DNA from 2 places in the Flavonifractor sp. genome. Region 2 is predicted to be linked to the other one. Evidence: predicted binding sites of a transcription regulator. Region 2 holds the regulator's gene; the other holds the start of a gene.

Region 1 (4,408 bases), on a different contig from region 2:
AAACCCTGCACCACCAGCCGCTTCCCCTCCGCCCCCAGCTTTTTGTCCAGGGACTGGTATACCCGCCGGGCCTTGGCCTGGTCTGTCCCGATGTGCCGCTCCGGCCACAGGGTGAGCCGCCCGTCCTCCGGGGTGGAGAAGCTCATGGGCTCCTCCCGGCCGGCGTAGCTGTCAAACACGCAGGTGAGAAACCCGGCGAAGCTGCCGTCGTACACATAGGAGACCTGTGTCCAGCTCATGCCGTCCCCTCCTGTCCCGCCGGAGCAAAGAGGGACAGCTGCTCCGGCTCCGCCCCCGCCAGGGCGGGCCTCTCCAGGGCCACCAGGTGGCGGAGCACCCCGTCCGGGTTCACCCGCAGGCCCTCCAGCATCTTCCCCGAGCAGGTGAGAAAGTACTGGGCCCGCTTGAGCACCACCCCCAGGGTTTTCAGGCCGGAGAAGGTGAGGGGGCCCACCCGCCGGGCGGTGAGGATGCGCCGTGCGGAGCGCACCCCGATGCCGGGCACCCGCAGCAGGGTCTCGTAGTCGGCCCGGTTGACCTCCACCGGGAAGAAGTCCAGGTGGCGCAGGGCCCAGGAGCACTTGGGATCCACCCTGGGGTCGAAGTTGGGCGCCGTGTCGTCCAGCAGCTCCTCCGCCCGGAAGTGGTAGAACCGCAGCAGCCAGTCCGCCTGGTACAGCCGGTGCTCCCGCAGCAGGGGCGGCTTGAAATCCGCCCGGGCGGGGAGGAGGGCGCTGTCCGACACCGGCATGTAGGCCGAGTAGAACACCCGCTTGAGCTGGTACTTGTCGTAGAGGGCCTGGGTGAGGGTGAGGATATGCCTGTCGCTCTCCGGCGTGGCTCCGATGATCATCTGGGTGGACTGGCCCGCCGGGGCAAACCGGGGGGCGTGGCGGTATTTTGCCAGCTCGCCGCGGCTCTCCCGGATGCCGTCCCGGATCTGGGCCATGGGGGCCAGGATGGCCCCCTTTTCCTTGTCGGGACACAGGCGGCTGAGGCTCTCCTCGCTGGGCAGCTCGATGTTGACGCTCAGCCGGTCGGCCAGCAGCCCCAGCCGCCGGGTGAGGAGGGGATCGGCCCCGGGGATGGCCTTGGCGTGGATGTAGCCATAGAAGCCGTACTCCTCCCGCAGGAGCCGGAGGGTCTCGATCATGGCCTCGGTGGTGCGGTCGGGGCCGCCCCACACGGCGGAGGAGAGGAACAGCCCCTCGATGTAGTTGCGCCGGTAGAAGGCGATGGTGAGCTCCGCCAGCTCCCGGGGGGTGAAGGCCGCCCTCGGCAGGTCGTTGGAGCGGCGGTTGACGCAGTAGGCGCAGTCGTAGGCGCAGCGATTGGTCAGCAGCACCTTCAGCAGGGTGACGCACCGGCCGTCGGCGGAGAAGGTGTGGCAGCAGCCGGCGGCCATGGTGCTGCCCAGCCCGCCGGGCCGGGCGGAGCGATCCAGCCCGCTGGAGGTGCAGGCCGCGTCGTACTTGGCCGCGTCGGCCAGGATGGTCAGCTTGTCCAGCAGCTCCACGCCGCTTTCCCCCCTCCCGTTTTTCTCCATTATAACTCGAACATACGTTCTGGTCAAGGGCAAAAAACGCGCCCGATCCCCGGCGGGATCGGGCGCGGTGCGCTCTGGCGCTCAGGCCTGGGTCTGGGCCTCCACATAGGCGTGGAAGGCCGCCTCGCCGGCGTCGGCGTCCTCGGCGATCAGGTAGAAGGCGTAGCCGTTCTCCACCAGGATCCGGGCGTCCTCCACCTTGGGCAGGTTCTGGGACAGATACCAGGAGAAGGTGTCGTGCTGGGCCTGGCGGTGGGCATCCAGGGCGGCCTTCACGGCCTCCTCGTCGGCGCCCTCGGCCAGCTTGCCGATCACCAGGGTGTCGGGGGTGGTGTTCATGGAGGTGAAGGCGATGAGCTGCTCAAAGGAGCCCTCGGGCAGCTGGAAGGCCTGCTCGGCCTCGCTGCCCTCGGTGCGCATGGCGTAGGCCATGCCGCTGTCCTCCATGATCTGGTAGGCGGCCTTCACCATGGGGTCGTTGTTGGGGGTGGTGATGTCGATGCGGTTCACGTCCAGCTCGGGGTTCAGGTTCACCGTGTAGCCCTCCCAGCCGTCAAACACGTCGGCGGAGACAAAGGTGACGCCGCCCACCACGGCCACGCCGTCCACCTCCACGGGGGCGTCGTTGACGGTGACGCTGTTGTCGGAGAAGCTGACCACAATCCGGTTGTCGCCGAAGTAGAACCAGCTCTCGTTGTTCTCCTCGTCCCAGTAGGCGGAGCCGTGGTCGGCCTCGGCCAGCAGGCGCAGGGGGAGCAGGGTGCCGCCCTCCACGCCGGGGATGCCGGTGAGATCCAGGGTCTCGCCGTTGAGCACCAGGGCGGTGCCGTAACCGGTGTCGGCGGAGATGGGCACGGCGGTCTCCTCCGCCGCCAGGGCGGGGGCGGTCAGGGAGCCGGCCAGGGCCAGCGTCAGGGCAAGGGTACCGATTTTTTTCATTTCCATTCTCCTTCTGTGTTGGGGTAAGCAGGCTCTTAGACGGCGCGGCCCGGAAAAAGATCCCGTTTTTTTCAATTATTTTGCCACCGGGGCGAATTTCCCCCGGATCAGGCCGCACAGGGCCGCCGGGGCGAGCTCCACCTGGGCGCCGATCTTTCCGGCGCTGACCACGATGGTGTCCAGGCCCTCCACGCTCTCGTCCAGCACGGTGGGAAACTGCTTCTTCATCCCCACCGGGGAGCAGCCCCCGTGGACGTAGCCGGTGAGGGGGAGCAGCTGGGCCTGTTTGAGCATCTCGATGGACTTCTCCCCCGCCGCCCGGGCCGCCGCCTTGAGATCCAGTTCCCTTCCCACGGGGATGACGAACACGTAGTATTTTTTGCTGGCCCCCTGGGTCACCAGGGTCTTGCACACGCAGGAGGGATCCCGGTCAATGAGGGCGGCCACGCTCACCCCGTCCACCGCCCCGTCGGGGTGGGCGTAGTGGTGGGGGGTGTAGGCCACCTTTTTCTGGTCTAAAATCCGCATTACGTTGGTTTTTTCCTCCGCCATGGTTGCATCGCTCCCGTGATCTGGTATAAGATATATCGTAGGCTGGTTTGTCGAAAACCCCTCCAAGCCGCAGGGTTCGGAGGGAAAGATCGTGTGAAAGAAAACCGTCAGGGTTTTCTTTCGCGTGCAATCAAACGACTTTCTGAACCCGCAGAAAAGGGTTCAGAAAGTCCGGCAGCTTGTCCCAAAGGGCTTTGGCCCTCTGGGGCAAGCTGATCATACTACAAAAGAGGAGCGGATGCAAATGCTGAATCTGAATATCGACGAGGGGCGGGGGCAGCTCTTTAACATCGCCCAGCGGCTGCTGGCCATCGACAGCCCCAGCGGCTACACCGAACAGGCGGCCCGGGAGGTGGAGCAGATCGCCCGGGATCACAGCTACCCCACCCGCCGCACCAACAAGGGCAGCGTGATCGTGTCGGTGCCCGGCCGGGAGAAGGGGAAGAAGCTCGGCCTGTGCGCCCACATCGACACCCTGGGGCTGATGGTGCGCTCCATCACCGCCGACGGCATGCTGATGACCACCAGAATCGGCGGGCCCATCCTGCCCACCCTGGATGGGGAGTACTGCCGCATCCGCACCCGGGAGGGGAAGGTATACACCGGCACCATTCTGTCCCTCTCCCCGGCGGCCCACGTGTTTGACGACGTGCTCACCCGCCCCCGGGACGAGAAGAACCTGGCGGTGCGCATCGACGAGAAGGTGCGCACCCGGGAGGATGTGGAGGCCCTGGGCATCTGCGCCGGCGACTTCGTGTGCATCGACCCCAAGACGGAGGTGACGGAGAGCGGCTTCCTCAAGTCCCGCTTCATCGACGACAAGGGCAGCGCCGCCTGCCTGCTGACCCTGCTGCGGCTGATGCACTTCAACGGCCTGCGCCCCCGGTACGACACCGAGGTGTGCTTCACCGTCCACGAGGAGGTGGGCCACGGCGGCGCCACCCTGCCGGTGGTGGACGAGCTGCTGGCGGTGGACATGGGCTGCGTGGGGGACGATCTGAACTGCACCGAGTACCAGGTGTCCATCTGCGCCAAGGACAACAACGGCCCCTATGACTACGGCATGGTGACCCGGCTGGTGGAGCTGGCAAAGGCCAACGGGGTGGACTACGCCGTGGACATCTACCCCCACTACGGCTCCGACGTGGCGGCGGCCTGGGAGGCCGGGATGGACGCCCGGGGCGCCCTGATCGGCCCCGGCGTCCACGCCTCCCACGGCATGGAGCGCACCCACTACGACGGGCTGAAGGCCGCCATGGAGCTGACGGCCCTCTATCTGGAGCTGGCGTAGGGGAGCGCACCGCGCCCCGCCTCTTGTCACAGGAGCAAAGTTTTGATATAATTAAGGGTAATTTTGAGATATCCGAAAGG
Region 2 (4,408 bases):
ACCCGGAGGACGCGGAGGCCCGGGCCGCCGCGAAAGAGCGCCGCCGCCAGCGGGACGCGGCCAACAAGGCCGCCGCTGAGGCGCGCAAGGCCGCGGCCAACCAGAAGCTCATGGAGGCGGAGGCCCCCAAGGCCGAGCCTCTGGCGGAGACCCCCGCCAAGAAGCGGCGGAACCGGGGCAAGCGCAGCAGCGCCACCCTGGAGGAGGCCCTGACCGCCACCAACCCCGTCCGGCCCAGCGCGCCGGAGCCGGACTTTGCCGACTTCCGCAAGCCCGACCCCCTGGCCAGCGACGTGATCATGGACGCCACCGCCCGCCTGCTGGCCCCCCGGCCCCGCGCACAGGCCCCCAAAAAGCCCAAGGCGCCCAAGCAGGCGGCCAAGGCCCCCAAGGCGGAGGCCGTCCAGCCCCAGGGCCAGTCCAAGAAGGCCAACAAGAAAAAGGCCGCCCCCGCCGCCGAGCCCCTCCACAAAGAGGAGCCCCGCCGGAAGAAAAACCGGGGCTCCAAGGGCCGCCGGCCCGGCCGGCCCCCCGAGGTGGTGCTCCGCTCCAACGGGCAGAAGGACTCCACCGAGCAGCCCAGCCTGATGAAGCCCTACTACCTCAGCGATTAAACGGAACGCCCCCGCGCCGGATGGCAAGCCATCCCGGCGCGGGGGCGCTGTATTTCATTGGGCGGCGCAGCACAGGCGCGCCCCGCGAGGGGCCCCCCGGCAGACAGTGGGCCGGCCAGGTGTCCGGCCCACTACGGGGTATCCCGCAGCACCAGCTCCACGGGGCAGTGGTCGCTGCCGGTGACCTCGCTGTGGATGATCTGATCCTCCACCCGGGGCATGAGCCGGTCGGAGACGATGAAGTAGTCGATGCGCCACCCGGCGTTGTTCTTCCGGGCGTTGAAGCGGTAGCTCCACCAGGTGTAGGCCCCGGTCTTGTCCGGATAGAGGGCGCGGAAGGTGTCGGTAAAGCCGCTGGAGAGCAGGGCGGTCATCTTTCCCCGCTCCTGGTCGGAGAAGCCGGCGCTGCCCCGGTTGGTCTTGGGGTTTTTCAGGTCGATCTCCTCATGGGCCACGTTGAGATCGCCGCACAAAATCACCGGCTTGACCCTGTCCAGCTCCATGAGATAGTCCCGGAAGTCGTCCTCCCACTCCATGCGGTAGTCGATGCGGGCCAGCCCCTCCTGGGCGTTGGGGGTGTAGCAGCACACCAGGTAGAAATCGGAAAACTCCGCGGTGATCACCCTGCCCTCGTGGTCGTGCCGGTCGATGCCCAGGCCGCAGGTGACCTCCAGCGGCTCCACCCGGGTGAAGACGGCGGTGCCGGAATAGCCCTTCTTCTCCGCGCTGTTCCAGTACAGGGCATAGCCGGGCAGCTCCAGCTCGATCTGGTGGGGCTGGAGCTTGGTCTCCTGCAGGCAGATCACGTCGGCGTCCGCCCGGGCGGCGAAGTCGAGAAAGCCCTTGCCCAGACAGGCCCGCAGGCCGTTGACATTCCAGGTGACCAGCCTCATGCCTGGCCCTCCCTGGGGGCCCACTTCATGGGCTTCCCGTCGGCGTCCAGCAGGGGGGTGATCCCCCCGGCGTAGCCGCTGGCCATCTCCAGGTAGAGCACCCCTGTCTCGGTGTCCAGCAGGATGCGGGTGATGTCGGCCACCCCCTGGGTGTAGATAATCTGAAAGCGGTCATTTTTTCCCATACGCGGCTCCCTCCAGCTCCAGTAAAAATCGTTTCATGTCCAGGCCGCCGGCGTAGCCCGTCAGCGACCCGTCCGCCCCCACCACCCGGTGGCAGGGCAGGAAGATGGGCAGGGGATTGCGGTGGTTGGCCTGCCCCACCGCCCGGACGGCCCCGGGGCTGCCGATTTGCCGGGCCAGCGCCCCGTAGGTGACGGTCTTCCCCCAGGGCACCGCCGCCAGGGCGTCCCACACCCGCCTTTGAAAGGGCGTGCCCCGGGGCTCCAGGGGCACGGTGAAGGCCCGCCGCTCCCCCCGGAAGTATTCCAGCAGCTCCGCCCGGCCCCTGGCGAGCACCGGGGTCTCCTCCCCCGCCGGCTCCGCCGGCTGGTTGGGGAGGTAGAGGCGCCTCAGCGCCCCGCCCTCCTCCTCCAGGCCCAGGGGGCCCACAGGGGCGTCAAATACGATGCAGTTCATGGCGTCACCCTCAGTACCTCCGCACCACGGCCACCACCTTGCCCAGGATGGTGCAGCCGTCGCCGTCGATGGGCTCATACTCCGGGTTTTCCGGCATGAGCCAGACGTGGCCGTCCTTCCGGCGCAGGGTCTTGACCGTGGCCTCGTCCTCAAAGAGGGCCACCACGATCTCCCCGCTGTTGGCGTCCGGCTGCTGGTGCACCACCACCAGGTCGCCGGGCAGGATGCCCGCGTCCCTCATGGACTCCCCCCGCACCCGCAGGGCAAAGTGCTCCCCGGTGCGGCCGCCGGTGTCGAAGGTCAGGTAGTCCTCGATGCACTCCTGGGCCAGGATGGGGGCGCCGGCGGCCACATTGCCCACAATGGGCACCTGCCCCGACCCGGGGACGGCCTCCCCCTGCTCCGGACAGACGGTGATGGCCCGGGTCTTCCCCTTGTCCTTGGTGATCAGCCCCGCCGCCTCCAGCCCCTTCAGGTGGAAGTGGACGGTGGAGGGGGATTTGAGCCCCACGTGCTCCCCGATCTCCCGCACCGACGGGGGATAGCCGTGGCGGCCGGAGAAGGAGAGAATAAAGTCGTAGATCTGCTGCTGCTTGGGGGTGAGCGCACTCATGGCAGACCCTCCTCATGTCAGTTTGCGTCAATCTACCGTGAGTATAGCACAGAAGGGGCCCGATTGCAAACATTTGTTCTATCTCCCACGCTGTTTTGCCTGTGCGAATTGGTAGGCCTCCGCCAGCCAGGCCCGCAGCTGGCCGTCCGCCTCCTCCGGCCGGGAGAGCAGCAGGTGGTGGGTCCACCGGCCGGGGTAGGGCTCCACGGCCTGGAGGATGCGGGGGCTGTCCAGCCGGCGGTTGAGGCCGAAGGTGGCCAGCAGGGCGCCGGCCTTCCGGTCGGCGGCCCGCCGGGGGTGGGACAGCATGGCGAACAGATACGGGTTTCCCCAGGAAATCTGGGTCTTGGTCACCTTCCTGGTGCTCTCCCCGCAGGCCAGCACCGCCGCCTCATAGGCCTCGAAAATGGCGAGCTTCCTGGGGTCGCCCCCCAGGAAGGCCAGCACCTCGGCGGTCATGGCCTCCCCTCCCCCAGGACGGAGCGGTTCCACCGCCCGGTGCGCAGGTAGAGCAGCTGGAGCAGCACCTGCACCGCCGAGGCCGCCGGGGCGGCGATGCCGATCTGGAGCAGGGTCACCCCGGCGATGCGGCTCATGAAGAACACCACCGGCACCCGCACCAGGAAGGTGGCGGTGAGGTCGTTGAACAGGGTGAAGCCGGTGCGGCCGCAGCCGGCGTAGAAGCCGTTGAGGGTGAACACAAAGGTGACCAGGATGCAGTCGATGCTGTAGGTGCGCAGGTAGAGCACCCCGTGGCGGATCACCTCGGCGTCGGGGGTGAAGAGCCGCAGGGCCTGGCCGGGGAAGGCCTGGATCAGGGCGAACATGACCAGGTCGGCGATGAGGCACAGGAGGATGCCGACTTTCAGGGCCTGCCGCGCCCGGTCGGGCCGGCCGGCGCCCATGTTCTGGGCGGTCATGGCGGAGATGGCGGACATGAAGGCGGAGGGGAAGAGCATGATGAAGCCGGTGACCCGCTCCACCACCCCCACGGCGGCGGACTGGGCCAGCACGTCCATGTGGTTGACGATGGCGGTGATGATCAGGAAGGACAGGGTGACCAGCACGTTCTGCACCGCCACCGGCAGGCCCAGCCGCAGCAGCTTGGCCGCCTTCTCCCCCTGGGGCCGGAAGGAGGGCAGCTTGAAGTCAAAGGGGAAGTCCCGGTGCCGCAGCACCGCCAGGGCCAGAAGGAGGCTCACCCCCTGGGCGGCCACGGTGGCGATGGCGGCCCCGGCAGCCCCCAGGCCGAACACCCCCACCAGCAGCAGATCCCCCACGATGTTGATGACGCAGGCCACCAGCACAAAGTACATGGGCCGCTTGGAGTCCCCCAGGCCCCGGAGCACGGCGCTGACCATGTTGTACCCGGTGATGAACACCAGGCCGCAGGCGCAGATGAACAGGTACTGCCGGGCGGGGGCCACCGCCTCCGCCGGCACCTGCATCAGGGCCACGATGGCGTTGGTGGACAGGGCGAACACCAGGGCCAGGGCCACGGCGATGGCGGCGAAGAGGGTGAACAGGGTGCCGATGGAGCGGCTCACGTCCCCCCTCCGCCCGGCGCCCAGGTACTGGCCCACCAGCACCGTGCCGCCGGTGGACAGGCCGATGATGAAGTTGGTCACCGCCTGCATCACCTGGCTGCC

The links. Region 2 encodes LexA, which represses DNA repair genes until DNA is damaged. Its sites were predicted from a motif close to CNAACANNTGTTNG; they were not measured.
Region 1: a site for LexA is predicted at 1,554-1,567, ahead of QZ378_RS07520 (putative DNA modification/repair radical SAM protein). Genes of this name have one in related genera too.

Annotation. Positions count from the first base shown of each region.
Region 1 covers NZ_JAHZDL010000046.1:1,668-6,075, reverse strand. The annotation lists gene QZ378_RS07525 (TIGR03915 family putative DNA repair protein) at 1-239, opposite strand, end outside; gene QZ378_RS07520 (putative DNA modification/repair radical SAM protein) at 236-1,516, opposite strand; gene QZ378_RS07515 (DUF4358 domain-containing protein) at 1,628-2,485, opposite strand; gene ybaK (Cys-tRNA(Pro) deacylase) at 2,561-3,037, opposite strand; gene QZ378_RS07505 (M42 family metallopeptidase) at 3,282-4,328, shown strand.
Region 2 covers NZ_JAHZDL010000062.1:370-4,777, forward strand. The annotation lists partial or broken gene QZ378_RS08895 (helicase-related protein) at 1-614, shown strand, start outside; gene QZ378_RS08900 (exodeoxyribonuclease III) at 746-1,507, opposite strand; gene QZ378_RS08905 (DUF6440 family protein) at 1,504-1,692, opposite strand; gene QZ378_RS08910 (methylated-DNA--[protein]-cysteine S-methyltransferase) at 1,679-2,146, opposite strand; gene lexA (transcriptional repressor LexA) at 2,157-2,759, opposite strand; gene QZ378_RS08920 (DUF5655 domain-containing protein) at 2,838-3,218, opposite strand; gene QZ378_RS08925 (MATE family efflux transporter) at 3,215-4,408, opposite strand, start outside.